Regions from separate parts of the Rummeliibacillus sp. SL167 genome, predicted to be linked through region 2. Evidence: riboswitches for the same ligand, from Rfam matches in the RefSeq annotation. Region 2 holds a riboswitch; each other region holds the start of a gene.
The links. Region 2 has a riboswitch for S-adenosylmethionine ahead of FEZ13_RS15665 (methionine ABC transporter ATP-binding protein). Riboswitches for the same ligand answer to the same signal wherever they lie in the genome.
Positions count from the first base shown of each region.

Region 1 (10,203 bases), on a different contig from region 2:
TTTAGAAAATAAAATTAGTTCTATCAATAATGTCATGAAGATCATTATGGAAATTTCGAATCAGACGAATCTTCTAGCATTGAACGCAAGCATTGAAGCGGCAAGAGCTGGAGAACATGGAAAAGGCTTTGCAGTTGTGGCAGATGAAGTAAGAAAATTAGCTGAGCAATCTGCTAAGGCTACAGAAGAAGTACGTGAAACAGTTAATGCTTTACAAGAAGAATCAAATCAAGTTACAGAGCAGATGCTAGAAACGAAAAAAGCCTTCCAAAGTCAAAATGAAGTGGTTGAAACGACAAGTGAGGCATTCCATGGCATTTCTAAACTGATTCAACGTCTTGATAATTCGATTAAAGAAATTTCTGATGATGTGCTGAAAGTAACGAATTTTAAAGATGAAGTAGTGGAACTGATCCAACATATCGCAGCAACTTCAGAAGAAACGGCGGCTGCATGTGAAGAAGTTAGTGCTTCATCAACAGAACAATTAAATGCAGTAGAAGCGGTTTCGACATCTTCTGAAAACTTAACGCTTTTAAGTGACGAACTTTCTACTGCCATCAAAAAATTTAATACAGATTCGAAGATTGATTGAAGATTAGTGTAAAAATTCACTACAATGGATAGCGCAACACCACGATTGTGGTTTGTGCTACCCATTTTTATCTTTATGTATATGTAATAGATGCTTTGCGCGAGCCTGTAATCAAAACAACTCATAAAATTTTCAGGACCTCCCAGCATGATAAACCTATTAGTCTAGAAGAGGCACTTTCTATGTACGCAAACAAACTGACCATCTTCCCTGTGATACTTGATCCAGACTTGTACATTATAAGTTTCATTACAGCTAACAAACTGATTAATGCGGCGGAATTTCTTTTCAATAGCTTAGAGAGAGCATCTTTAAAATCATAAGAAAGTTGAATAAGTGATGAAGCATGCTTTCATACGTGTGAAAAACACTAAGAGCTTGACTGGCGCGTTTATAAACAGGGCACGGCACAATTACGGTGGTGTTTTATATGATTGTATTAATGTAGTTCAAAAATAAAAAACACGTTTGAATTATCAAACGTGCGAAAAGGGAGTTTAAAGACGGTGTGGAGCCGTCTACTCCCATCTTTGACTAAAAGTTATTAGATTATACGTTTAATGATTCTGAAAAATTTGTTTATAAAAATATTTGATCAGCAGGGAGATGGAGTTGCTAAAAAATGGAATGAGTTGCTGAGGTTGATAAAGATATGATTGCTGAAATTGATTTACTGAAAAGGATGTTTACGTAGTAAGTGGTACCAACTTAAAGTTGGTGACCCACCACCAGCTGGATTTGGAAAACAGGAGATTAACTGGCGAAAAGGGATACCTAATCATAGCAAGATTAAGTATATACAAAAGTTTTAGCTTTAAAGGTTTAAAGTAAATGATCTTTATATTTTATTGTGTTACCATAAATTATATAATTTAACTATTTATAAATGCAGGAGTGACTGTATGATTCCCCATAAATTTTTCTTGATTCCAAATACTATAGATAAGAAATTAGTGAATGCTTTTTACCCAAGTGAAGATGATAGAGATAGTTATAATCAATATGTGATTGAAAGTTTTATAATTGATGATGATTTTATTGATTATATATATGAGCATTTAGGTGAAAATGAATTAGATGATGTACCTTGTATAAATCCAAGTAAGAGTAGCTTCCCTAAAATGGATGGGTATAGTAGATGTGGTGATAGTCTATTCATTGATGAATCTGCCGAAAAGTTAATAAAAACATTTTCATTATGGAAAGAGTTAATAGAAGATAAACCAGATGAATTCACTTTTAATAATGAATTTTTTAATAGAAGAAAGATAATGAATAATCTTGAAAAAGCTATTGATTGTTCAAAAAAATTATTAACTAAAAAATATTATATTTATCATATGGGTATTTAAAATTAATTTAATACATACTTGAATCAATTTCATAAATCATTTTCTTCTTAAAAAATACGAACATTTAAGAATAACTAATTTTGATAGTTATGGAGCGGAAGACGGCGACTCCTACGGGAAAAGCTTGAGCTGAAAGCCCCGCAGGAACGTAGTGACGAGGAGATTGAAGCCAAGCCCGTGGAAAGCGCCGTCTGGAGCGGAACAAAAATTTCTGAATATTAATGTTCATGTTGAAATGTTCGTGTTTTTCGTCTGAATTTTGCATTATGAAATTGATTTACTTATGCATGATGCAAAAAATACTTTCTTGACACCTTCTGATGTTTTAGATCATATAAAGCTGATGGTTTTAAAAAGCTTTATATATCAATGTTTATTGATTGTTTCTAATTTCGTGAAAGTTTGCAATTGTAGCATTTCCATGTTAGGATTACATTAATTACATAAAACACACTTATCAAGAGAAGCCGAGGGAAATGGCCCAGCGAAGCTTCAGCAACCTCTGCCTAGCAGAAAGGTGCTAAGTCCTACAAGACAGATGACAGTCTTGAAAGATAAGAATTGAGTGCATTTCAAACCTCTTTTCTTATCATAGAAAAGGGGTTTTCGTTTAGAGAAAATGTCTCAATACGGTAGATGAATACGTTAATGAGCGGCTTGCTGATTAATGATAGTAAAAAGGAGAGTTTATGAATGCCTATTAATATCCCTAAAGATTTGCCTGCTACAGAATTATTAAAGAAAGAGAAGATATTCGTAATGGATGAAGATCGTTCCAAAAGTCAAAATATCCGTCCGCTAAATATTGCTATTTTAAATTTAATGCCTCAAAAAGAGAAAACAGAATTGCAACTTCTTAGGCTATTAGGGAATACGCCATTACAAACGAATGTAACATTTTTAAATACAGCAACTCATGAGTCTAAAAATGTAAGTAAATCACATCTAGAAACATTTTATACAACATTCGAAGAAGTAAAACACCGTCGATTTGATGGACTAATTATTACGGGTGCGCCAATTGAGTTAATGGAATTTGAAGAAGTCGATTTTTGGGAAGAGATCAAACAAATCATGGATTGGTCCAAAACAAATGTGACATCAACTTTGCATATATGCTGGGGTGCACAAGCTGCCCTTTATCATCATTTTGGGATTGGAAAATTCCTTCTACCAGAAAAATGCTCAGGTATTTTTAAGCACACGGTAAATGATTCAACCATTAAACTATTACGAGGTTTTAATGATGTGTTTACAGCTCCACATTCACGTCATACTTCAGTTTCTCTTAAAGAAGTGGAGGCACATCCAGATTTAGTGGTACTATCTTCTTCAGATGAGGCAGGGCTTTTTATAGCGATTTCAAAGGATGAAAGATTTATCATGGTAACGGGTCACTTAGAATATGACGCCTGCACGTTAAAAGAAGAATATGAGAGAGATGTAGCAAAGGGGTTAGATGTTCCTATTCCAAAACATTATTTCCCAAATGATGATCCATCAAAAACACCTTTAAATACTTGGCGTGCACATACACATCTATTATTTTCAAACTGGTTAAATTATTATGTATACCAAGAAACACCTTATGAATGGGAATGAAGGTAATGGTAAAAAATCCGTTGTAAGTTATTCGATTTCTTACAGCGGTATTTTTATGTTCTATTTTAATATCTAAAGAATTAGAGCTAACATTGATGAAAAAGATTGTGTTGAAGAGGATATGGGAGATGGTTAAGCTTATTTCTGCATGAATGAGAAACAAAAGGACATCATCGAATGGATGATGTCCTTCCAGTATGGGCGTAGTGGGGGTCGAACCCACAACCCCCTGATTAAGAGTCAGGTGCGCTAGCCAATTGCGCCATACGCCCTTTGTTTTAAGACATTAACTATCATATCACTATATTTATATAATGTAAAGGGATTAGCTATTTTTTTCACATATTAATTGGTAGGAAGTAGTTCATATTTCAAGATTCAAATCAATAGGTGGGGGAAAACGCCTTGATAAGCTTGTTTTGTTCGATTGGCATATTGTGATGAATAGAAAACACGTAGTGAAATCTAACAACAAATAATCCGTTCAAACGAATATCAAATCTTTTAAAGGTTGCTATGTAAATACTTCAATAACAAGTATCACTAGAATATCCAACAATGTGAACTTCTAAATTGTTATAACCATAATTCTTCTAACATGGCTAATTGGTTTACTTCATCAACTAAAAATGTTGATCGTTCCTCCTGTAAAGCTTCTTTGCTATGGCTTCCCCATGTTACTCCACATGAAAAAACATTTGCGGATTTCGCCATTTGCAAATCGAAAATAGTATCACCGATCATTACCGTTTCATCTGCATTTAATTGATAAAAATCCATTAGTTTTAAAATACCTTCTGGATGAGGCTTATAATGTGTCACTTTATCAGAACCAATAATATCTTTAAAATATGTATTGATATTGAGTGTTTGTAAGTTACGAAGAAGTACATCCGACTTTTTGCTTGATACAACAAAAAGCTGCTTACCGCTTGAGGCTATACTTTCTAATACATTTGGTATATTTGGAAATGTAGAGAGCGTTTTATTCTCTAAATTCTTGTAGGCTTGTCGGAAGATAGTAAGCAATTTTTCAAACGATTCATCCGTGAAACCTGTAGTTGCCATTTTTTTAAAGGATACTTCAATGGGAACACCCATATAATATTCAATCTGTTTTTCGCTCGGTTTCTTTAAACCAAATTCGATAAAAGCTTGTTGCGTGGCTAGTACACTACATTGCCTTGAATCTGCAAGTGTGCCATCAAAGTCAAAAATTAGATTTTTAATCTGCATGCTTCAACCTCTCTTTTTCTTATTGATGATTGATTGAATAAAGTATATCATATGACGTTCTATCTTTGGCTTTTTATGAGAAAATATTTACAAATATATAGAACGTTTCTGTAGCATGAAAAAGAAAAGGACACCATCTCAATAGATGATGTCCTTTCAAATATGGGCGTAGTGGGGGTCGAACCCACAACCCCCTGATTAAGAGTCAGGTGCGCTAGCCAATTGCGCCATACGCCCTTTACTTTAAGACATTTATTATAATAACGCTACATTTTAATAATGTCAACAGGCAAACTAAGGAAATTTGTTTTTTTAGAAAAGCGAATGATGAAACATGATATACATGATTAGTTCCATGCTTTTTGCAATAATTCGATTCCTTTTAAGATTTCTTCTTCTGTATTACCACCAAAGCCTAATTGAATCAATGGATATTTTGGCTTCCTTTTAATGAAAAAACGAGAAGCAGCGTACACTTTTACACCATTTTCAGCAGCTCTTTGGATCAATTGTTGTTCTGTGTAACCGTTTCGAATACGTAATAATACATAAAGTCCTGATTCTTTTCCTAGAATTTCAATGTCATCTGAAAATGCTTGTTGTAATGCAGTAGTTAATATCTCCATTTTTCTCTTATATATAGATTTCATTCTTCGAATATGTGATTCCCAAAAACCATTTTCCATAAAAATAGCCATAGCTCTTTGATGGATCGAAGAAGTAGTTTGCTCCATATTTGAAAAAGAGTGATGATAAGCTTTCAGTAACTTTTGAGGAAGAATTATATAGCTAATTTTCAATGTTGGTAAAAATGATTCAGCGAAACTTCCTAGATATATGACACGATTCAAATCTTGAGACGCTAAAGCAGGAATAGGTTGTTGTGAATAACGAAATTCGCTGTCATGATCATCTTCAATGATAAAACTATCTGTATGATAAGCCCACTCAATCAAACGTTGACGTTCATAGATAGGCATTGTTACACCAGTTGGAAATTGATGAGATGGTGTCGTATAGAAAATATGATGGTTTGTCTCTGGCAATTGCTTTAAAAGCGTGCCTTTTGACGAAAAGGGCATTGGCAAAATGTCGAAATCAAACAAAGAACTGAATCTACGTGCCGTTTCAGAGCCAGGATCTTCACAGATAATAGTATGAAAATCATTTTTTACTAATAAACCAATTTTCATAAACAATTCCTGTTTGCTGCTCCCTATAATAATGGAATGCGCATTTGTATCGATTTTTCTTGACTTTAACAAATAAAAAGAAAGTTGTTGCCTTAGAAATGGATCTCCTTGGTAATGATCCTTTGAATAGATAAAAGGTTGCTCCATTGCCAAGTTTGTACATTGTCGCCATTTGGCTAATGGAAAAGATTCCTGATCGACAGCAGTTGGCTGAAATTTTATTTTATAGATCGGTATTTGTTTGCGAATAATGATGGAGTTACTTGTTTTCCATTGAATTTGTTTTTTCTTAACGGGATTTACAAAGTATCCTTTTCTCCCTTCACTGCGTATATATCCTTCCGCTAATAGTTGGTTAAAAGAAGATACTATCGTGCTACGACTGACTCGTAAATCATTTGATAATTGGCGAATGGATGGCAGTTTAGTATTTGCATGTAAAGATTTGTTCAGGATTAACTCTTTAATATGAAAATAAATTTGTTGATATTTTGGTGTTCCTTTTATGAATTGAAATTCCAAAGATCTCATTGAACCATCCTTTCTTTAGTTATAATTAAATCCTATACATAAATAATGTTTTGGATTTTATTCCGGGTAGTAAAGCTTCCCCATCTCAAGATATAGACAAAAATGAGAAAGATAGATGGGGATGAACTGCCGCATGCGTTCGATTGGCTTGGACGGGCAGGATGTTGATCCCTCAGGTGTTGTCACAGGACGTAGCGCTTTTAACCTGAGTTCCTCTAGATCAGCGGGGGATGAAGAACCCCCCACTGATGGGAGACCACTGAAAAAGTCAATGCATCTTCAAAAAAATGATAAAAATAATCTTTTTAGTTCATAAAATTAAAGAAAAGATGGATTTTTATCAATGAAATAGAGATTCTATAGTTTTTCAGTGTTCTCCACTGATGGAAGCTTCACTTTATACATAATGCCAACAGGCGAAGTTTTTTCATACTATGCAAATGGTATGGTGATGCAATAAAAATGGAATATATATTATTCTATTATACAATAAATTTTTCAATAAATTATGGAACTTTACATAATTATTAAATTTTATTTCCATCAACATCAGCAGCTAGCAAACCTCTATTCTTATGTGCGAAGCTTCATTATATAAGTGAATAATTCACATGACTAATTGACATTATTTTTAGAGCTTATGCAGGACAAGAGTTATTTTATTCTGTGCGGATTCATATTACAGGAGATTTTAGAGAAAATGGGGGATGAAATATTCCATATTAGTAAGAAAAAAGCGTACACATTTGGAGTGGAAGATCTAAGTTAAAAGTCGACAAAACAGAACTGATAAAAAAGATTAGGAAAATCCCATTGGTTATAATAGAGGAGATGGAAATTAGTTGGTATAGTGGAATGAAGAAATGGTGGTTCAATAGGTAGTCTTGCCCTTTGTAAAAAGCTAGGACATTTGTTATGTTTTTTATGCAATTCTATAATGGCTAGATGACTTTTTCCTTTTTTTCACCATTTAAAACAACTTATAGCTGTGTTATAATAGAAGATATTTTAATCTATAATTAATTATGATACACTATGGTAAGGTTGTAATTGATACAGAAAAGGTATGTGACTGGGCGGTGCCTTGTTTGCTGTAGTCCCTAAACAGGTGTGCCTACATCCTTTCTGCAAATCTTAGGGTATAAGGAAGAGGAAGGTAAAAAATGAGTAACAGACAAACTACAACAGATGTTATCTTAATTGGTGCCGGGATCATGAGTGCTACTTTGGGAACACTCTTGAAAGAACTAGCGCCAGATTGGAAAATTAAAGTGTTTGAAAAGCTCGATAAAGCAGGAGAGGAAAGTTCTAACGAATGGAATAATGCGGGAACAGGACATTCGGCATTGTGTGAGCTTAACTACACAGTCGAAAAACCAGACGGCTCCATAGATATTAGCAAAGCAATCAAAATTAATGAACAGTTCCAACTTTCAAGACAATTTTGGTCTTATCTTGTAAAAAGTAATCTAATTCAAAATCCGCATGATTTCATCATGCCGATCCCTCATATGAGTTTAGTACAAGGTGAAAAAAATGTTGCATTTTTGAAAAAAAGGTTTGAAGCGCTTTCAAATAATCCTCTATTCCAAGGAATGGAATTTTCTGATGATCCAGAAAAATTGTTGGAATGGATTCCACTTATTATGACAGACCGTAAATCAAACGAACCTATAGCAGCAACAAAAATCGACTCTGGAACCGATGTTAACTTTGGTGCTTTGACACGTATGTTGTTTGAACATTTAAAACGTAAAAACGTCGAAGTCAACTATAAACATAAAGTTGAGAATATTAAACGTACAAGCGATGGCTTATGGGAGTTAAAAGTGCGTAATGCTAGCGGTCAAATAGAATACCATGCAGCAAAATTCGTCTTTATCGGCGGTGGTGGAGGTGCTCTTCCTCTACTACAAAAAACAGGTATTCCTGAAAGCAAACATGTTGGTGGATTCCCAGTAAGCGGATTATTCTTAGTATGTAACAATCCGGAAGTTATTGCTCAACATCATGCAAAAGTATACGGAAAAGCTGCTGTTGGTGCTCCTCCAATGTCTGTTCCGCATCTTGATACACGATATATCGATAACAAAAAATCATTGCTATTTGGACCATTTGCTGGTTTCTCACCAAAATTCTTGAAAACGGGTTCAAATTTTGATTTAATAGGTTCTGTGAAACCGAATAATGTATTTACAATGTTAGCGGCAGGTGCAAAGAACATGTCATTAACAAAATACTTGGTGCAACAACTTATGCTATCAAAAGAACAACGTATTGAAGAATTAAAAGAATTTGTTCCAAATGCGAAAAGTGAAGATTGGGATATTGTCGTAGCGGGGCAACGTGTACAAGTTATTAAAGATACTGCTGCTGGCGGTAAAGGAACACTTCAATTTGGTACAGAAGTTATTACGGGTGCTGATGGCTCAATTGCCGCATTACTAGGTGCTTCTCCAGGTGCTTCTACTGCTGTTTTTGTTATGCTTGAGGTAGTTAAAAAATGTTTCCCACAACATGCAAAAGAATGGGAATCAAAAATCAAAGAAATGATTCCTTCTTACGGCTTAGCATTAGTGGAACATCCAGAGCTTATCGATGAAATTCACACTTCAACAGCACAAGCGCTTGGTTTAACTGAAAAATAAAAATTTTATTTAGAGAACGAAATAAGTCATTAGAATATGATTGAAATCCAATATAGAACCTTTGATCTAATTTTAGATTGAAGGTTCTTTTTTATATGCCTTTAGACACTACTGAGAATAACTTTTTCTTTTTTAATATATCTATCAGGCGTGGTGATGATCCGATTTTTTCTATAAAAAATGGAGGGATTTGTTTGTTTCCACTATGGCTAATTTCAATCTACATAAATGAAACTAAAAAATACATGTTTTTTAAGGATTATGTCAAATATATTTTCCTGATTTCTTCTAATCAACACGCCTGATAATTTAATTGGACATTGAATTGTATTTTTCTGCTTTTTGGATAATTCTGTTGCCTTCAGTTGATCAGTTGCCTTCATTGTTAAATGCGTTCACTCAAAAGATCAAATTACACGCGTGTTGATTTGACAAAAATTAGGTTGTCTGTGGCGTAATTTTTGACAAAACCTGTATTTTTCGGACCATTTATATAGATCTTCGCTGCGGCTTGCTTGTTCCTTTTGTGTAGCACATATTCGATAAAAAAACAATCCAATGTCCTGCGGAAAGAGCGAATAAATCCTTTGAGAGAGCGAATAAATTGTCTCAAAGGGCGAATAAATACTTTATGGAGAAAATTGGATAATCAACGTACCTGATCAAATTATTTTTCTTTTTTTATGGAATTCTTCCTCATCGAATACTTCTATATCAACGAGGCGAGTACCGACTTTATAGAGGATGCTTTCAATTTCTTTTACAGTTTGCTGATTTGCTCCTTTATCAAGTGTAATTATCACTCGTCTTAAATACCAATCGTCATCGTCGATGGAGAAAACACATTGAACTGGCCATTTTTTTCGAATTAGTGAGAGTGTTTTGACGAGAATACCTTCAGCAACGGGAATTGCAATGGTTAAAGCGCAGCTTCCGGTTTTGTACCCCCAAGCCTCTTCTAACAGCTCAAATATTTTAGAGTGGGTAAGGATACCATAAAAATTGTCATATTCATCTATAACTGCAAGATAGGGAAGTCGTTTAAT
Region 1 is NZ_VCBM01000001.1:1,066,590-1,076,792, reverse strand. It holds gene FEZ13_RS04855 (methyl-accepting chemotaxis protein) at 1-595, shown strand, start outside; gene FEZ13_RS04850 (hypothetical protein) at 1,498-1,947, shown strand; SAM riboswitch class I at 2,399-2,508, shown strand; gene metA (homoserine O-acetyltransferase MetA) at 2,641-3,549, shown strand; tRNA gene FEZ13_RS04840 (tRNA-Lys) at 3,748-3,821, opposite strand; gene FEZ13_RS04835 (HAD family hydrolase) at 4,126-4,785, opposite strand; tRNA gene FEZ13_RS04830 (tRNA-Lys) at 4,949-5,022, opposite strand; gene pdxR (MocR-like pyridoxine biosynthesis transcription factor PdxR) at 5,133-6,509, opposite strand; gene FEZ13_RS04820 (hypothetical protein) at 6,643-6,825, shown strand; gene FEZ13_RS04815 (malate:quinone oxidoreductase) at 7,673-9,157, shown strand; gene cbpA (cyclic di-AMP binding protein CbpA) at 9,820-10,203, opposite strand, start outside.
Region 1: it holds a riboswitch for S-adenosylmethionine, as region 2 does, so the genes downstream of both, metA (homoserine O-acetyltransferase MetA) here and FEZ13_RS15665 (methionine ABC transporter ATP-binding protein) in region 2, are expected to answer to the same signal.

Region 2 (10,203 bases):
ACCGAAGTAATCGTTTGCATCACCCTCAACATGCATTAACATTCCTCTTGGGATAAATGCACCAAAGCTTTGACCAGCTGAACCCGTAAAGTTCAATGTAATGGTATCGTCCACAAGTCCTCTCGCACCATAACGTTTTGAAATTTCACTACCAACGATCGTACCGACAACTCGATCTGTGTTCTTGATAGGATAATGTAGTGAAATTGGTCTTTCTTCTATAATAGATTCTTCTACTTTACTTAAAATTTCACGTAGATCAAGCGATTCATCAAGTTTGTGATTTTGTTGTACTTGTTTTGTTCTTGGTCCTTCATTTTGATGTAGGAGCGCTTCTAAATCTAATTGACTAGCTTTCCAATGTTTTTTCGCACGCTCACTTACCTCTAATACATCTGTACGTCCAACCATTTCTTCAAAAGTCCTAAAACCAAGTGTTGCCATATATTCTCGAACTTCTTCTGCTATAAACATCATAAAGTTCACTACATGGTCTGCTGTACCCATGAATTTTTTACGAAGTTCAGGGTTTTGTGTAGCAATACCAACCGGACATGTATCTAAATGGCAAGCACGCATCATGACACAGCCAAGTACGATCAATGGAGCAGTTGCAAAGCCGAATTCTTCTGCACCAAGTAATGCTGCCATTACAACGTCTTTCCCTGTCATTAATTTACCATCTGTTTCAAGCGTTACACGATTACGAAGTCCATTTAACATTAATGTTTGATGAGCTTCTGATAATCCTAATTCCCATGGAAGACCTGTATGCTTGATACTTGTTTTGGGTGATGCCCCAGTACCACCATCATAACCGCTAATAACAATCACGTCTGCTGCACCTTTTGCTACACCAGCAGCAATTGTACCGATCCCTGATTTTGCTACGAGTTTCACACTGATACGTGCGTCACGGTTCGCATTTTTCAAATCATGAATCAATTCAGCCATGTCTTCGATTGAATAAATATCATGATGTGGTGGTGGTGAAATAAGTCCTACACCTGTTGTTGAACCCCTTACATCAGCAACCCAAGGATAAACTTTATTGCCTGGAAGTTGACCACCTTCACCAGGTTTTGCCCCTTGAGCCATTTTAATCTGTAACTCACTCGCATTGACTAAGTAATGGCTCTTAACGCCAAATCGGCCAGAAGCAATTTGTTTGATCGAGCTTCTACGATTATCACCATTTTCGTCCGGTACAAAGCGACTTGGATGTTCACCACCCTCACCGCTATTACTTTTGCCTCCAATTCGATTCATCGCGATAGCTAATGTTTCATGTGCTTCTTGACTAATTGAACCGTAAGACATAGCCCCTGTCTTGAATCGCTTAACGATGGATTCAGCAGACTCTACTTCTTCTAATGGAATCTTATGTTCCGTCTTTTTGAAAGTTAATAAATTTCTCAAGAAGCCGATTTGTTCTTCATTTGCCATTTCAGTGAATTGATGGAACAAGCCAAAGTCACCATTACGTGTAGCTTGCTGTAATGTATGGATCGTTTTTGGATTGAATGCATGATGTTCTCCTGAACTTCTCCACTGGAAGTTGCTACCTGGTGGTAAAACACGTTCAATGGACTGAACTGCTTCTTCATGTTTTTTCAGAGCTTCTTTCGCAATGGTTGGTAAATCGATACCACCTAGTTTGGATACAGTTCCAGTAAAGTATTTTTCAATCACATCTTTACTGATTCCAACGGCTTCGAAAATTTGGGCTCCACGATAACTTTGAACTGTTGAAATTCCCACTTTTGACATTACTTTAACGACACCTTCTGAAGTTGCCTTTGCGTAACGTCGAACAGCTTCTTCGTAACTGTAGCTGATATGTCCATCTTCAATAGCTTTTGCCAAAGTAGCAAAGGCTAAATAGGGATATATCGCATCTACACCATATCCGATCAATGCAGCATAATGATGTACTTCTCTTGTTTCACCTGTTTCAACAATGATACTTACTTTTGTACGTTGCCCTGTTTGTACAAGATGTTGATGAACACTACTTGCTGCAAGTAAAATAGGAATGACAGGTGTGTTTACGCTTAATGATTTATCAGACAAAACAAGTAGCTGAACACCTTTTTCAATCGCTTCATCTGCCTCTTTTGCTAGTCTTGCCAAATCTTTTTCCAAATCTTCTGACATTGCAAGATCAATAGTAGTTATATCAAATTGCTTTTGCGCTTTTAACTTTTGGAATTGACTATTCGTCAACACAGGTGTTTTTAAAAAGATGCGATGACAATTTTCGGCAGTCGGATGCAATAGATCACCTTCTGCACCAAGAAGAGTCATTGTTGAAGTCACAATATGCTCACGAATCGAATCAATTGGTGGGTTTGTTACTTGAGCAAATAATTGCTTGAAATAATTGAATAACGATTGTGGTTTATCAGATAGGACTGCTAATGGCGCATCATTTCCCATTGAACCAAGCGGATCTTTTCCTCCAACCACCATCGGAACTATATATTTCTGAACATCTTCATGCGTATAACCGAACACCTTTTGTCTAAATAATAGGTCATCTATTTTTTCCGGTCTTTCTTCTGAAGGCTCAACCACAACAAGGTTTTCTTCTAACCATTTAGCATATGGTTTTGCCTGTGCCATTTCAGATTTTAATTCTTCATCTGAAACAATCCGTCCTTGTTCTAAATCAACAAGCAGCATTTTCCCCGGACTTAGTCGTTCTTTATAAACAATGTTTTCTTCCTCGATATCAACTACACCAACTTCTGATGAGAAAATGATGTAATCATCCTTTGTGACATAATAACGTGCAGGTCGTAAGCCATTACGATCCAATATCGCACCAATTTGTTTTCCATCCGTGAAACAAATAGCCGTTGGTCCATCCCAAGGTTCCATTAGACAGCTTTGATATTGATAAAAAGCTTTTTTCTCAGCGGAGATATGCGGATTTTCTGTCCATGGTTCAGGAATCATCATCATCGCTGTTTGGGCAGGTGTACGACCAGCTAACACGAAAAATTCAAATGCATTATCTAACATCGATGAATCACTACCATTTGGATCTGTAATTGGTAGGACTTTTTCAAGATCTTCTCCGAAAGCTTCAGAAATAAATTGTTGCTCACGCGCCTTCATCCAGTTAATATTACCTCGTAACGTATTAATTTCACCGTTATGAATAATATAGCGATTAGGGTGTGCACGTTCCCAAGATGGGAAAGTATTTGTACTGTAACGTGAATGGACCATAGAGAAAGCTGATGTGAAGCGTTCATCTTGTAAATCTAGATAAAATTCTACTACTTCTTCCGGTGCTAATAGACCTTTAAATACGATTGTACGGCTTGACATGCTTGCGCAATAAAAATCTTTATTTTGTTTTTTTGCCCATAATTCTGTTTGTTTCCGAATCAAATACAACTTTCTTTCAAAAGCAAGAGAATCATTTGTATTTACAGCCTTTATAAACACTTGACGAACAACTGGAGCCGTTTCTTTGGCAATGTCGCTCAATGGTTCAGGATTAACCGGTACAGTACGCCAGCCAAGTAATTCTTGCCCTTCTTTCACGATGAAATCATTTAGTTTCGTTTCAATTTCTTGTTGCACTTTACTGTTTTTATCAAAAAATAACATTCCTACTCCATATTGTCCGACAGCAGGTAATGTCCAATCTATACAAACTTCGCGGAAAAAGGCATCCGGGATTTGAACCATTAGTCCAGATCCATCTCCTGTTTTGCCGTCACTTCCGCGTCCAGCTCTATGATCTAATCTACATAACATTTCTAAGCCTTTCATCACGATGTCATGTGTGGGTCTACCCTGCAATTGTGCGTAAAGTCCAATACCACATGCATCATGCTCAAATTGTGGAGAGTATAAACCTTGTGCTGTTGGAATTTTGTGAAATGTCATACGATTCCCTCCTTTATATATAAAAAGTGACTTAAATATATTTTAGTTTTTCAAATTGATATAAACAATATATAATTTGGATAGGATTAATCTATAAAATAGATAAATAGGAGATGACATGGCGTGGAACTAAGACAATTAAGATATTTTGTAGCAGTTGCTGAAAGAGAACATATCTCTGAAGCTGCGGAAAATTTACATGTAGCGCAGTCAGCTGTTAGTCGTCAAATCGCCAATTTAGAAGAAGAATTAGGTATCGAATTGTTTGAAAGAGTAGGTCGTAACGTAAAACTAACACCGATTGGTAAGACTTTTCTTGAGTATACAATCGCTGCGTTACAAGCCATTGATTTTGCTAAAAAGCAAGTTGATGAATATTTGAATCCTGAAAAAGGGACGATAAAAATCGGTTTCCCTTCAAGCTTGGCAAGTTTTCTTTTGCCTACCGTCATTTCGGCATTTAAAAAAGAGCATCCAAATGTTTCCTTTCACTTAAGACAAGGTTCCTACCGATATCTCATTAATGCCGTCAAACAACGTGAACTAAACTTAGCCTTTTTAGGACCTGTTCCTGCAAGAGATGACGCGATCAATACTAAAATACTGTTTACAGAAAATATTGCGGCTCTTGTGCCCGCATCACACCAGCTTGCCACAAAAGAAGAGATCCAATTAGCAGACCTGCGTAATGAAGGATTCGTGTTATTCCCAGATGGGTACATCTTAAACAAAGTAGTGGTAGAAGCATGTAAATCTGTTGGCTTTAGCCCCAAAATTAGTTCAGAAGGAGAAGATATGGACGCTTTAAAAGGTTTGGTGGCAGCAGGCATAGGCGTTACGCTCCTACCGGAAAGTGCGTTTTACGATTCGACTCCTCGGCGCACAAAAAAATTAGCTCTTGTTGAGCCACCATTTACACGTAATGTTGGTGTGATTTATCCTGTTAATCGAGAACTAGCACCATCTGAAAAAATTTTCTTGAATTTTGTGAGTCAATTCTTTACTAGGTTATCTCAATTCAAATAAAATTCACGTACCATCATATCATATTCAAGAATAAATCTATGTGAAATCATTATATATATTTTTTGAAAAAAATAAAATTCTATACGTAAACATTTTTTCTCTTGTCCCGATCCAATTGACCATCATTTTTTTTGCATATGGATTACAATCATTGATTTTTCCATAAACCGGCATAAAAAATTTATGTTTCTAAATACAAAAAGACGCTAAAACAAATAATGTTCTAGCGTCTTTTTCTCTTGCATTGATAAGCGAGAAGTTCCAACCGCAAGACTTAAGTACAAGCAGACAATGAGACATACAAATCACTGCCTAGAAAAGTCTTTTGTTTCAAACTTCACTAACACATAGAAGAAAATGAACACCACTATGTGAAATTTTATTTTGCTTATGCTATTAATTATTTAGATACTGGTACTACTGAACCTTTCCATTCTTCATTGATAAAATCTTGAATTTCTTTTGAATGTAATACGTCTACTAATTTTTTCACTGCTTCATTATCTTTGTTTTCTTTCTTCACAGCTATAACATTCACATATGGAGAATCTTTATCTTCAAGAGCAATTGCATCTTTTGTTGGGACTAACCCAGCATCGATTGCGAAGTTAGAGTTGATAACAACTGCATCTCCTTCTTTGTTTTCGTACATTTGTACTAACATTTCAGGGGCAGTTTTTGTATCGATTTTTATGTTTTTAGGATTTTTAGCAATATCTTTGATTTCAGCTGATGCTTTATCAACGCCATCTTTCAATGTGATTAAACCTTTAGCTTCTAATAATGTCAAAATACGACCTTGGTCAGCTACAGAATTACTGATAAGAATAGTTGCACCCTTTGGAAGATCATCTAGAGTTTTATATTTTTTAGAATAAATACCGATTGGTTCAATATGAATACCTCCAGCATTTACAAAGTCATATCCATTATCTTTAATTTGTTGTTCAAGATAAGGAATGTGTTGGAAATAGTTTGCATCTAAATCACCAGAATCAAGATCTTTGTTTGGTAATACATAATCTTGATATTTTTCGATTTGTAAGTCAACGCCCTCTTTTTTAAGAATTGGTTGCGCTTTTTTAAGAATGACAGCATGTGGTGTATTAGAAGCACCTACTACCAATTTTGTTTCTTTTGCATCTTTTTTTGAATCGTCAGAAGCAGATTTATCATTGCTTCCGCAAGCTGCTAAACTTAATGCTAGTGAAGCTGTTAGGATTCCTGCTATTAGTTTCTTCATAAAATAACCTCTTTTCTATTTTTTCTCTATGTGAACGTTGAAACAACGTATACACCAATTATCGTTTATCCGTTTTCGATGTGATGAAATCCCCGATAAATTGAATGATAAATACAATGATTAACACTAATATGGTAGCGACCAAGGTTACATCGTTACGACTACGTTGAAACCCATCCATAAATGCCAAATTGCCTAAACCACCTGCACCGATTACGCCTGCCATTGCGGTGTAGCCAACTAATGCTACCGCAGTGACCGTAATACCAGAGATTAGAGCTGGCAGAGATTCTGGTATTAAAACTTTCCAAATGATTGTCCAAGTTTTTGCCCCCATCGAGCGAGCGGCTTCAATAACACCCTTATCGATCTCACGCAAAGCAATCAGAACCATCCGAGCATAAAAAGGTGCGGCACCGATAATCAAAGCTGGTAAAGCTGCATTGGCACCACGAATAGTACCTAATAAGAATTTTGTAAATGGAATTAAAAGAATAACTAAAATGATAAATGGAATAGATCGGAAAATGTTAACAAATGAACCTGTTAATACATTGACAATCTTATTCGCCCAAAGCTGTGTTGGACTTGTTAAAAACAATACAATCCCAAGAACTAGTCCTAAAATAAATGTAAGAAGTGTGGAAACAGCTGTCATATAGATGGTTTCTCTAGTAGCTTCCCACATCATTTCCCAATCGACATTCGGAAAGAGATCATTCAGCATTATTGATCACCTCCGATTTAATGCCTTGTATATCTAAATATTGAATAGCTTTCGCTACATGATCTGTATCGCCAACAATCCGGACAATTAATGTACCATAAGGTCCGCTCTTCGTAGGTGAGATATTGCCGTGAACAATATTCACGTCAACATTGAACTCACGTATTAGTTGTGAAATAACAGGTTGTTCTGTTTTAGAACCTACAAAGAATAACTTAATCAGTTGATCATTTGGATAATCTTCCAGCATTTGTGAAATAGATTCTTTATGTCCTGCTGTTTCCGTTACTTGGGAAACAAATTTTTGGGTGATTTCTGCTTTTGGAGATTGGAAAACTTCGAGAACATTTCCACGTTCCACAATCTTTCCTGCTTCCATTACTGCAACGCGATGGCAAATCTTACGAATGACATGCATTTCATGAGTGATTAATACAATGGTTAACCCCAGTTTTTCATTGATACTTACAAGTAAATCTAAAATTGCATCCGTCGTTTCTGGATCAAGAGCTGACGTAGCCTCATCACAGAGCAATACTTCTGGATCATTGGCCAATGCTCGAGCAATCCCCACCCGTTGTTTTTGACCACCAGAGAGTTGAGATGGATAAGATTTTTCTCTTCCTTTCAAACCAACTAGCTCGATTAGTTCAAGCACCCGTTTTTGACGTTCTGCTTTGCTAATACCCGCAATCTCTAATGGAAAGGCTATATTTTCTTCTACTGTTCTTGACCATAATAAGTTGAAATGTTGGAAGATCATACTTATTTTATGACGAGCATTTCGAAGTTCTTTTCCTCTTATCGCTGAAATGTTTTGTCCGTTTACAATAACTTTCCCTGATGTAGGTTTTTCTAAACCGTTGAGTAATCGGATCATTGTACTTTTCCCAGCGCCGCTATAACCGATAATGCCAAAAATCTCGCCATCATTTATTGATAAGTTAACATCATTAACTGCAGTAAGATACCCATTAGCGGTTTTGTATTTTTTTACGACATTTTCTAACTGAATCATTATCAAAACCACCTTCTATTTTTAAGCGACTGACATGTGAATGTAACTATACATTTGTTTGTCGAATTAGAAAAACTATTTCATTCTTAACCTTGTCCATATTTAATATATTGCTGATATTCCTCAACAGCCCGCTTGCTCCTGCGGTTACTCGTCGCAGAAAGAATTTGCTCCTGCGGTTACTCGTCGCAGAAAAAACATGCTCCTGAGACCGCTTATTGCAGAAATGGCTTCACCGTAAGATCTATACAATTTCTTGCAAGAAGTCGCTACCTTTCACTCAAGTATGAGTGTATCAGCAATGTTCTATGTAGGAGTCCAAAATAAAAACCCTTCTGCAAGACTAACAGAAGGGTTCACGTGCAATTACGAAACCGTTCTCTCATCTCCCAAAGTTGTTCACTTTGCGTGAATTGGCACCATATCACATTGTGACGGTTGCCGGGCTTCATAGGGCACTTCCCTCCACCACTCTAAATAAGACAACGTAAATAATTATTTAATTTATGTCTGTTACTTTACCACTCTATGTTAGCATCGTCAATCTTTTTTCTGAAATTTATCAAATAAATATAAAACAGATCGGAATGCATAAATTTTATCTTCTATTTCCCCATTTTTTGCAATCAATAAACACGGAACACTTTCAATCTCATAATCAATAGCTATCTGTTTAATATAATTGATATTTGCTTTTCCTATTGGAACATCTGGAAAAGTTTCTTCTATTATTGCCATCATTTTAGATGCAATTTTACATGTACCACACATCGGGGTATATAAATAGAAAGCGCATAATGATTGGCTTTCCTTTGTACTCTCCCATTGTTCAATAGACCATTCTTGCATGATATGTCATTCCTTATTCTATAAGATAAGCTGGGTTTACTTTAAAATTCGCAGCTAATAATATTCTAGCTAAATATTTTCTCGGTGTCGCTTCAACTTGTTTATATAAAGTACGCGTTCGTAAAAAGTATGCTTCTGGATATTCTTTTTTCATCAAAGCTCGTAAACAATCACCTGAATAATCTTCATCAAAAAAAGCATACAAATCATATTCTTCATAGGGGTAAATCAGTTCTTCAAGGTTACTTGCGCTAATAGTTCCATTTGTACAAAGTATCGGAATATCTTCTGCTAATAAGGGTTGAATTTGCAATTTATCTTGCCTACCTTCTACAATAAGCACTTTATCAGACATGCTAATCACTCCTTACAGTTTTGTCCCGCATAAACAGGCAGTAATCTTATAAGGGTTGCTCTCTGGAATAAAGTGAGTAACTGCCTGTATATGCCCGACTGGTTCAACTAACTCTCAATAGGCTAAGAAACACCCATTGTGACAAGTTTCACTTTGTCCCGCATAAACAGGCAGTAATCTTATAAGGGTTGCTCTCTGGAATAAAGTGAGTAACTGCCTGTATATGCCCGACTGGTTCAACTAACTCACAGTGGGCTAAGAATCGCCCACTGTGACAAGTTTCACTCAATCCAACTTGAAATTGTACATAAAAACGCCAACACAAAAGTGTGGCGCCTCTATAGTAAAAATTATTCTTCGATTAGCTCTTTATATTGATCAGCTGTTAGTAATTTATCGATTTGAGAACTATCCGTAGGTTCTATTACAACCATCCATGCTTTTTCATATGGTGATTCGTTCACGAATTCTGGACTATCTTCTAATTCCTCATTGATTTCAACAACTTTTCCTGAAACCGGCGCATAAATTTCTGATACAGTTTTGACAGATTCAACACTACCAAATGGTTCGTCTGCTACTACTTCGTCCCCTACTTGTGGTAGTTCAACGAACACGATATCCCCTAGTTCTGATTGTGCAAATTCTGTAATACCAATGCGTACTTTACCTTCATCTATTTTTACCCATTCATGCTCTTCTGAATAACGCAAATCTGCTGGTATGCTCATTATTACCCCTCCAAATATGTATTAATATTCACTTTAATTTTGACATATTCCCTATACAAAAACAAGCTAATTCCTTTACTATTTCCATGTGTTTTCAAAGTCATCTTCTTTAAAGCCCAACGTAATTCTTTGTCCATCAGTCACAATTGGTCTCTTAATAAGCATGCCATCTGAGGCTAATAATTCAAGCTGTTCTTCATCTGACATTTCTTTTAGACGATCTTTTAATTGAAGCTCACGATATTTTTTTCCAGATGTATTAAAAAATTTTTTTAAAGGGTACCCACTTAATTTCCAGTAATTCGTTAGTTCTTCTTTTGTGGGTGCTTCTTCTACAATATGTCGTGC
Region 2 is NZ_VCBM01000004.1:68,692-78,894, forward strand. It holds gene gltB (glutamate synthase large subunit) at 1-3,906, opposite strand, end outside; gene gltC (glutamate biosynthesis transcriptional regulator GltC) at 4,030-4,932, shown strand; gene FEZ13_RS15655 (MetQ/NlpA family ABC transporter substrate-binding protein) at 5,333-6,175, opposite strand; gene FEZ13_RS15660 (methionine ABC transporter permease) at 6,234-6,902, opposite strand; gene FEZ13_RS15665 (methionine ABC transporter ATP-binding protein) at 6,892-7,920, opposite strand; SAM riboswitch class I at 8,300-8,404, opposite strand; gene FEZ13_RS15670 (thioredoxin family protein) at 8,461-8,769, opposite strand; gene FEZ13_RS15675 (toprim domain-containing protein) at 8,783-9,124, opposite strand; gene gcvH (glycine cleavage system protein GcvH) at 9,475-9,855, opposite strand; gene FEZ13_RS15685 (arsenate reductase family protein) at 9,934-10,203, opposite strand, start outside.

Region 3 (10,203 bases), on a different contig from region 2:
CGGATTTTTAATTCCTTTGATTGGAACATAACCTTTCATACGGTAGACAGAATCTGGTAAGGTACGTATCCACTCTTCAAATTGTTCTTGCGTAAAATCTGCAGCTTCCGAAAAAGTAACGAATCGAGAGCTCAAATGTAGGTGATGCCCTAAGTCAGCCTTTTGAATATCTGTAGGTCTAGCCGTTGCATGTAAGCTTTGTAGAAATTTCAAAGGCACTTTTGCATGAGTTGTTTGGATAATTTGAGCATGTGGATTTAAGCTTTGTAATTCAAATGTAGCTTTTGCACGTTCTGATTCTGTTAGTAGATCTATCTTATTAGCTAAGATCAAATGCGCGTGACGAATTTGTTCTAAAAATAGAGAGCAAGTTTGAGGCGACATTTTATCGCGTGCTAACAAGCGCTTACTATCTGCTACGGTGATAATCCCCTTAATATTAAGTTGATGCGCAAATAGAGGGGAGTATACAGCATCCAAGGCTTCCACGGGATGAGCTGCACCTGTTGTTTCAATAATCAGTACATCAAATTCAGATTCTGCTAATAAAGATTGAATCTGTGCCTCTGTTTTTTCTGCACCAGAGCAGCAAATACATCCGTTTAGCATTTCTTTTAATGGAATGCCTTCTTCAACTGCTTGCGAATCAAAATTAAGCTTTCCAAGTTCGTTCATAATAACTGCTGGCTTCAAATTTTGTTCCTTTAATTGGCGTATAATATCTACCAGCATCGTTGTTTTACCACTTCCTAAAAATCCACTAAATAAATAAACATCTTTCATCATCTTGTTGATCTCCTATAAAAAATAGATTTGAATGCGTATTGCATAGAATAAATTTCGCATAACAGAGGGTAATAATCGACCCCTTACAGTCCTTATCCTCCTGCTTCCCACTGCGTAAAAAGTTTATATACAGTTTGGAAACAATCACTCATGAGCAAAGTTTACTTGCATTTTGAAGTGAAGGATTGATTGCCTGAAAATTTGATAAAAATTGTTCTTCTATCGTTTTTCGGTATCCCTTCTATCCTTCCTGAAGGCGTGTCTATACACCCATTTTACCTGTATACCAAAAATAGCATGATAGGATTACTCCTAGCATACTATTTTTGCCTTCTGACAACTTCTCCTCTTGCTGATTGCAATTATTTCATTTCTGATTTGACGATTGCCATTGCTTTCTTCAATTGTGGGTCGTCCTTCTTAATCTTCAAGCGTAATTCTTCCATTAAAGCATAAGTGGTATCGCCTTTTAGAACACCAGTAACTTTTAACTTATGTTTTTGTTGGAATTGTTGAACAGCTAATGTTGTAGCAGCATCGTATAAACCATCGATTTTGCCAGGATTATAGCCAACTGCTTTTAACATTTTTTCTGCCACTTTCACTTGATCTGAAAGAGATCCTTCTTTTAATGTCTTATCTGTGCTGATATATGGTAATGAAGCATAGCTTGGGTAATTTACTTTGTAATCAGGTTGAATTCCCTTTTCATGGATCCAATTTCCATCAGGTGTTAGCCATTTAGCTATCGTAAATTTAAGATTTGAACCATCTGAAAGATTTTCAGCTGTTTGCATAGTACCTTTCCCAAAAGATTTTTCTCCCACTAATTTGACATTGGCAGATTCACTTAAAGCACCTGCTAAAATTTCAGAAGCGGATGCACTTCCACCATCTATTAAGACAGTTACAGGCACATTTACTTTCCGTCCATCTTTTGAAGGAAATACCTCTTTTTTACCGTTTCGATCTTCAAATTGTACAATGGGCTCGCCTGTTTTAACAAATAGGCTTGCGATATTTTCTACGACATCGACTAAACCTCCTGGATTTTGTCGAACATCAATAACAAGGCCTTTCATACCTTTACCTTCCATTTCATCTAATGCATTTAAAAGTTCTTTATAGGTGTCATTAGAGAAGCTTGTGATTTGAATATGAGCGATCTTGTCTTTTTTCATTTCCGCATATACTGTTTCAACTGGAATATCATCACGCGTAATTTTCATGGTGATTAACTTATTAGCGCCACCACGTTGAATTTGTAAAGTGACATCTGTGCCTTTTTTACCGCGAATCAATAACACGGCTTTAGAGGCTGTCATACCATCAATGTTTTTGCCATTCACTTTTTTAATAATGTCGTTTGTCTTAATCCCTGCTTTCTCTGCAGGAGAATTTTTGATAGGTGATACAACGACAATATGTCCATCTTTTTCTTGAATTTCTGCCCCGATTCCTTGGAAACTGGAAGAAATACTTTCATTGAACTCTGTTGCTTCTTTTTTATTCATATAATCTGAATAAGGGTCTCCTAGTGCGCTAATCATACCGTCCACTGCACCATTTACTAACGCATCTGTATCAAGGTCTTTGTAATAGCTTTTTGATAGTTCATCATAAGCATTAAATAATTTTTGGAACTCGGTATGAGATGGTGTTCGAACCTCTACCACTTTTTCTTCTCCAAAAGTTAAAGCAAAGATTGTGATACCTGAAGTTGCGAGAATCAAAACCATAATCATCATGATAAAAGCAAATGGTTTCATACGTATGTATTTACCCGCTGGTTTCACATCTTGGGTAGGTGCAACCTGTTGCTCTTTTTGTGATTCATCGTTTTGCTCCGGATCAACTTTTGTTTTATCATCCATCTTGTTCACCACTTTCAATCTAACAGTGTTTCAAACACTACTTATACCATAATAGCAAGAATTACGTTCTACGAAAAGAAAAAGACTGCCAAATTCTTGACAGCCTTTAGAAAATTTTCTTTTTTCTTTTATATAATGGCTTATAGCGCTATTTTTAAGCTGGTTTAAATATATGTAATGACAATGAGTAGCTTTTACAATTTTGCTTTATAGGAACATCTATCTAATTGTATTAGACTTATTCAATTAGATTTTCTCTACTTTTAATTTAACAGCCCACCCACATTTACATGTGCGTTCAAATGTTCCTAATTTACCGTTGTAATCCATTGATCCAACATTTTTGTTGCTTCCGATATGTTCGCTTCCACACCCTGGGCAAGTTCCATAATCATCCACAAGTTTACTGACCAAGTTCAGACTGTTGTATATTTCATCCTTATATTTAAAACTCAAAATCCCTCTCCTTTTTATTTAATCATTTGTATTCACTCACCCTTTTAGGATATTCAAACATTGGAAGACTGTGCATGTACATGCATTCATATTTGATTGATATGATTGCTAGACAAAAAGCTGTACAAAATAAAAAACAACTACACAATTAAGAATAACCGTTACAAATATTTATCTATGGTTGAATTATGCACCTCAAGATAATGCTTTGTTATACATTCGAGTGATTTATGGTCACTCTGCTTCGCTATAGTAGCAATCTCTACTCCTGCTTTAGGCATAGCTGTAATTTGTGTTTTTCTCAACGTATAAGAGGCAAATCCAAACCATATATGAATAGTGGTGTTTCTATACGCAACATCACTGATTTTAACACTTGTGTAGTTATCATGTTTATCTAACTTACCTACACATATGAAAATTATTTTGAAGTTGTTGCTTCATCTGTTAATAGGCAGTCTAAGACCGTTAAGACAGATGACTCTCCCCATTTTTATAGATTAAATTGGATAATCAACACGCCTGATATTTTATTCAATAAAGATTCATGGTGAATTTCATCGAATAAACTGAGCATTTTGCCCATCTTCCAAAATCAATATTGCATTAACTGATACTAGGAAGATAGGAGGTGGGCATATGGCACTAAGTCTGATTAATATTCATGTAAATGTATCTGCTAATTCTACAAGATTTTTCAACGTACTAGCAGCTCCTCTAAGTGTTACTGATGGAACGACAGTCCCTGCAACAGCGTTTCTAGATGACAGCGGCACAGCGGCAACAGCATTCCCTACGGTATTAAACGGGTATTATAACCTTTACTTAAATGGTGTACTTCAGGAAGGTGGTACTTATACAATTTCAGCTACAGAATTGACTTTTAATGATGTTACAGCAACAATCGCAGCTGGAACACCATTAGTTGTTGAAGTCGTTGAACTTTCAACAGTTATTTAATGACTCATTTATTTTATTTAAGTAACTCTGAAGATACTTTATGTAAAGAAATTAGGACAAAGCCTTATCAAAATGAATAAACCGTATGAAATCAAATTTGCAAAACTTGTTTTCATACGGCTTTATTTTTAAGCCTTATACTAAGATCGATTCTCTTTTAACTTATGTCTTTGCTACAACTACTCTTGAATAGCTGCCTCTAAAGCCACCACAATCATATCGTTAAACGTAGTTTGGCGTTCTTTTGAAGTTGTTGCTTCACCTGTTAATAGGTGGTCGGAGACAGTTAAGACAGATAAGGCTTGGCGATTGAATTTAGCCGCTAACGTATAAAGTGCCGCTGTTTCCATTTCAACAGCGAGTACACCATAATCCGCTAATTTTTCATTTTGGTTATCTTCCCCGTAGAATAAATCAGCTGTATAGACGTTCCCCACTTGTAAATTAAGCCCCGCTGCTTCTCCAGCTTTATAAGCTTTTAATAGTAAATCAAAATCTGCTGTTGGAGCGAAGTCAATTCCTTTGAAGATAATCTCATTCATCTTTGAATCGGTTGTTGCTGATTGGGCAAGGATAACATCACGAACACGAACGTCACGTTTCAATGCACCACAAGTACCTACACGTATTAACTTTTTACACCCATATTCTTGCATCAGCTCAGTTGTGTAAATAGCGATGGAAGGCACACCCATACCTGTTCCTTGTACGGAGATACGATTTCCTTTATATGTACCTGTAAAACCAAACATATTGCGTACTTCGTTATATTGAGTGACATCTTCTAAAAATGTTTCCGCAATATACTTTGCACGCAATGGATCTCCTGGTAATAATACAGTTTCGGCGATGTCGCCTTGTTTAGCATCGATATGAATGCTCATATTCTTTCCCCATTTCCATTCAAAATTTTTATCCACTTGTCCTATTGTACCAACAAAGTCAGACCTCTGACAATTATTACTTTTCGTATTTTTCTTCGTATTTTTGCCAAAGCTCATCGAATACAACGGCACTCAACTCGTGATCGGCTTTTTCCTCTACATACCTTGAAATTATTTGGAAATCCTCTTCTTGTTTTGGAAAACTATGATCATGAAAAGCCGCTTCCGCAAAAGCCGCCTTTTCGTCTTTTCCACCTCTATACGTTAATACAAAATGATAAAATGATGGTTTCATATTGATCCTACCCTTTTCATTATATAGTACATTCTAATCGTTGTAACAGAAAACAATAGCTAATAATTGTCCAATGCTTCTCATTTTTTAAACAATTATACCACGATAGATCCTATAAGTTCTTTGTTATTATCACTCTCTCACAAAACAGACCTTCTCACAATGATGGATTTTCATCCTCCACAAAGTATTCGTAAAACCAATCAGGCTTTTACAGGAAGTTGACCACACTACCCTCTTGTTTTTTACTGAAGTCTTTGAATCACAGGATTTTTCTGACCGTTACTGTGAAGTAAAAAAGATTGATTTGTTGAATAGCATTAGGCTATTGAAAAAACATTCCATCGAATCCTGATGAAAATCCCCCCTAGGAATGGATAATTTATAAGCTTAAGTTGGTAGAAATTTTAGTATCTCTCCAAAGTTTTCTTATTTTTTTGATACGGGCAACCTTCCTACTGCTGCATCGTTCTATAAAACGGTTGCAAAATGATATTAATATAGAATTATAGGCATCACTTACTAAGCTTTATCATACATATGAGGAGATGGTACAAATGAAAATAGTAAAGGTTTTACTATCTTTCATGGTCACATTTGGAACTTTGACTTTCTTTATTTTTTCAACCAATAGTGACGCAGCAACAACAAATACAGTAAAGGCAAAAGTAGCAAATAGCGTATACGTTCACCTGGAGCCTTCAGCTAATGCGAAAAGAATCGGTACGCTTTGGAAAGGCGATAAAGTCGTTGTATATAGCCAATCCAAAACAGGTTGGGCTAAAATTAAGTTTCATAAAAAAACAGCTTATGTATATTCGTCATACTTAATATTCAGCCCAAAAACATCTTCACCTAAAAATTCAGATAATAAAACAAACACTCCAAAACAGAATACTGGCCAAAAAACATCCTATCGTCCGGTAACGACGAATATCTACTACTATATTGAAAATGGTCAAAAAGGTAAAATGTTTTCTAGTAACAAACGTAATTCAACAGGTTGGACCTATTGGTACAAAAAAACAAGTACTGCCCCAAAACAAATCATTTTAATTCGTGAATCTTCTAATGGTTTAGATTACAAATTTGCGAAAATCGGTACTGTTCGTCAAATCATTTATCCTTTTACAAAAAATCAAGTATTTAAAACAAACCACAAAAGTTACAAAGTCGTTTCTATTTCAAATAAATTCACCGTAAAAGCAGGTACATTTAAATCTGTTGTTGGCATTAAAGGAGCTGATGGCTCGATCACTTATTACGCTCCAAATGCTGGGGCAATCAAAATAGTAAAAAACAAAAAAGTCATTTATGAAGTTACAAAAATTATATCTAAATAAATCAATTTCATAAATCATTTTCTTCTTAAAAAATACGAACATTTAAGAATAACTAATTTTGATAATTGTGTAGCGGAAGACGGCGACTCCTCGATTAGGCTTGCGCATTTCCTTCGTGCGGTGTAAGTTCAGGGAGGCTTATTCAAAGTCCTACGGGAAAAGCTTGAGCTGAAAGCCCCGCAGGAACAATTTAAGGGACAAAGCCTAAGTTCGCCACATCCTGTGGCAACGGCTTTGGGGTCAACATCGTGTCGACCCGAGGAGATTGAAGCCAAGCCCGTGGAAAGCGCCGTCTGGAGTGGAACAAAAACTTCTGAACATTAATGTTCATGCTGATTAGAAATGTTCGTGTTTTTCATCTAGATTTTGCATTATGAAATTGATTCAAATAATTAAAAAAGAACAAAAAAATTTTTTAGTAACTTTTTTATCATTTAAAACAGAAAGCTCTCACCACTAAAAAATTAGGACTCTAAATTTTTAATTACCCTATTGCATAGTTTTTCCTAAAGTGTTACTATTTCATTAATTCATTTTTTCTAACAATTGAATATTGTTTCTTATCCAGAGAGATGGAGGGACTTGGCCCTGTGAAATCTCAGCAACCACCGTTTTTGGTAAGGTGCTAATTCCAGTAGACGTATGTCTAGCAGATAAGAAGATTGACTTTGTATATTTAAGGTCCTCTTCTTAAGAGGACCTTTTTATTTTATAATAAAAAGGATGATGAACATGTCTAATAATCATATTTCCACTTGTTTAGCTCAAATCGGCACAAACACAGATCCTCTAACAGGATCCATCAATACCCCTATCTATCTTTCGACTGCATATCGTCACGCGGGACTTGATCAATCAACTGGTTATGACTATACAAGGTCCAAAAATCCAACTCGATTCGTTTTAGAAGAAGGAGTTGCAAAATTAGAAAATGGAGATGCAGGATTTGCCTGTAGTAGCGGGATGGCCGCTATTCAATTAGTACTATCCCTTTTCAAAACAGGTGATGAAATTATCTATTCAGATGACATCTATGGCGGTACTTACCGACTCGCAAGACAGTATGAAAACCAATATAAGATCAAGGCTCATTTTTCTCCATTCCAATCAATAGAAGAAGTTGAAACAATTGTTAATGAAAATACGAAAGCACTATTTATCGAATCACCTACCAACCCATTAATGCAAGAAGTGGATATCGCACAATTTGCAGAGTTTGCGAAAAAACATCATTTATTACTCATAGTGGATAACACCTTTTTGACCCCTTACTATCAACGTCCAATTGAACTCGGTGCAGATATTGTCGTGCATAGTGCCACAAAATATATCGGTGGACATAATGATGTGCTTGCTGGTCTTGTTATAGCAAAGGGAGAAGAACTCTCTGAAAGATTGCTATATAACCACAATGCATCCGGTGCAACATTGGCACCCATTGATAGTTGGCTGTTGCTCCGAGGATTAAAAACCTTACATGTTCGCATGAAACAACATACAGAAAACGCCCAAAAAATCGTTGCATACTTAGAACAAGAACCTTTAGTAAAGGATGTCCTTTATGCAGGATTAGGAGGTATGGTTTCTTTCCGCTTACAACGTTCGGAATGGGTCCCTTCTTTCCTTGAAAATTTACAGTTAATCGCATTTGCCGAAAGTCTGGGTGGTATTGAAAGCTTTATCACTTATCCTGCCACTCAAACGCATGCAGATATCCCTGAAGAAGAACGAATTGCCCGCGGAGTTGACAATTCATTGTTACGCTTTTCAGTTGGAATTGAAGAAGCTGAAGATTTAATCGCTGATTTGCAACGTGTGTTTGCTATTGTTAAAGAAGAGGTGTCCGTCCATGAGTCAACAAAATAAACAATCCATTGAAACAAACCTAATTACTGCTTCCACAAGAGGCGATTATGAACAAAAGACCGGAGCTGTCAATGTTCCTATTTATCTTTCTTCTACATTTGATCAAAAACATTTCGATTCTTTTGGGCCATATGATTATAGTCGCTCAGGAAATCCGACTCGCGATGCGCTAGAAAAAACAATTGCTGAACTAGAGGGAGGAACAAGAGGTTTTGCCTTTTCTTCAGGCATTGCAGCGATCTCCTCTGCCCTGCTTACTTTAAATGCTGGTGATCACCTCGTCGTAACGAATGAAGTGTATGGTGGTACTTATCGATTGGTAACACAAGTATTAACAAAATATGGTATATCTCATACGTTTGCAGATTTTACAAATCTACAAGAAGTGGAAGCCGCTATTCAACCGAATACTAAGATTTTATATGCTGAAACTCCTGCCAATCCACTTCTTGGTATTACAGATATTCGGGGAATTGTTTCGATTGCTAAAAGACATGGCTTGTTAACTTTTGTCGATAATACCTTTATGACCCCACTTTATCAACGACCTCTTGACCTAGGTGTCGATGTAGTATTGCATAGTGCAACAAAATTTTTGGGTGGTCATAGTGATATTATTGCTGGATTAGTTGTCACAAAAGATGAGGAACTTGGAAAACAAATTTATTTTATGCAAAATTCAATGGGGGCTATTTTGGGGGCTCAAGATTCATTTTCTTTAATACAAGGAATAAAAACACTGAATGCTCGTCTAACCCAGTCATCTCAATCAGCCATGAAGATCGCTTCTTATCTCGATCAACATGAACTGGTAGAAGAAGTTCATTATCCTGGATTGCCTCATCATCCAGGCTATGAAGTCCATGCAAGTCAGGCATCAAATGCGGGTGCTGTGTTATCCTTTACACTGCCCAATCGTGAACTAACCAAAGCTTTTGTCGAACATGTACAAATCCCTATTTTTGCCGTTAGTCTAGGCGGTGTTGAATCTATTCTTTCATATCCTGTAACCATGAGTCATGCAGCGATTCCAAAAGAAGAACGTGATAAACGAGGAATTACAGATGGTCTTCTTCGCTTTTCAGTTGGTTTAGAAAATGTGGATGACTTAATCGCTGATTTTGAACAAGCTTTCCAAGCAGCAAAAAAGATTGCCGTAGTTTCAAAATAAAGAAAAGACTTATAAAAAAAGACTGTTATATGGATTGTTGTTTTTTAACCATATGATAATAGCAGTAAAAAGTGACGACTCCTCCAAAAATGCATTTCGCATGTTTGAGGAGTCGCTGTTTTTTGCTTTATCATCTATTAAATGGAGATACTATACAAGACGCAGTATCCATGTTATTTTGAACGTAGATGTCTTCTGCTAAATCAAGATAAATAAGTTACTCAACTTTACTTTTCAAAAAGTTTCTCGAATTCCGCATAGCCTTCCTCTGCTAGTTTATTTTTGGGAATGAACCGTAACGCAGCAGAATTAATACAGTAACGCAAGCCACCTGTTTCAATCGGACCATCTGGAAAAACATGACCGAGGTGAGAATCCGCTTCCTTACTACGCACTTCAATCCTTAGCATACCAAAACTTGTATCCTTATGCTCTGTAATGCACACATTTTCTACAGGTTTCGTAAATGCTGGCCAGCCACAACCTGATTGAAATTTATCCTTTGAAGAAAATAGTGGTTCCCCTGATACAATATCTACATATAATCCATCCTCAAAATGATCATCAA
Region 3 is NZ_VCBM01000001.1:1,398,182-1,408,384, forward strand. It holds gene FEZ13_RS06260 (CobW family GTP-binding protein) at 1-783, opposite strand, end outside; gene FEZ13_RS06265 (lmo1851 family serine protease) at 1,149-2,660, opposite strand; gene FEZ13_RS06270 (DUF3797 domain-containing protein) at 2,907-3,116, opposite strand; gene FEZ13_RS06275 (DUF4183 domain-containing protein) at 3,756-4,076, shown strand; gene deoD (purine-nucleoside phosphorylase) at 4,256-4,960, opposite strand; gene FEZ13_RS06285 (YozE family protein) at 5,037-5,255, opposite strand; gene FEZ13_RS06290 (SH3 domain-containing protein) at 5,813-6,598, shown strand; SAM riboswitch class I at 7,156-7,258, shown strand; gene FEZ13_RS06295 (methionine biosynthesis PLP-dependent protein) at 7,331-8,464, shown strand; gene metC (cystathionine beta-lyase) at 8,448-9,635, shown strand; gene msrB (peptide-methionine (R)-S-oxide reductase MsrB) at 9,863-10,203, opposite strand, start outside.
Region 3: it holds a riboswitch for S-adenosylmethionine, as region 2 does, so the genes downstream of both, FEZ13_RS06295 (methionine biosynthesis PLP-dependent protein) here and FEZ13_RS15665 (methionine ABC transporter ATP-binding protein) in region 2, are expected to answer to the same signal.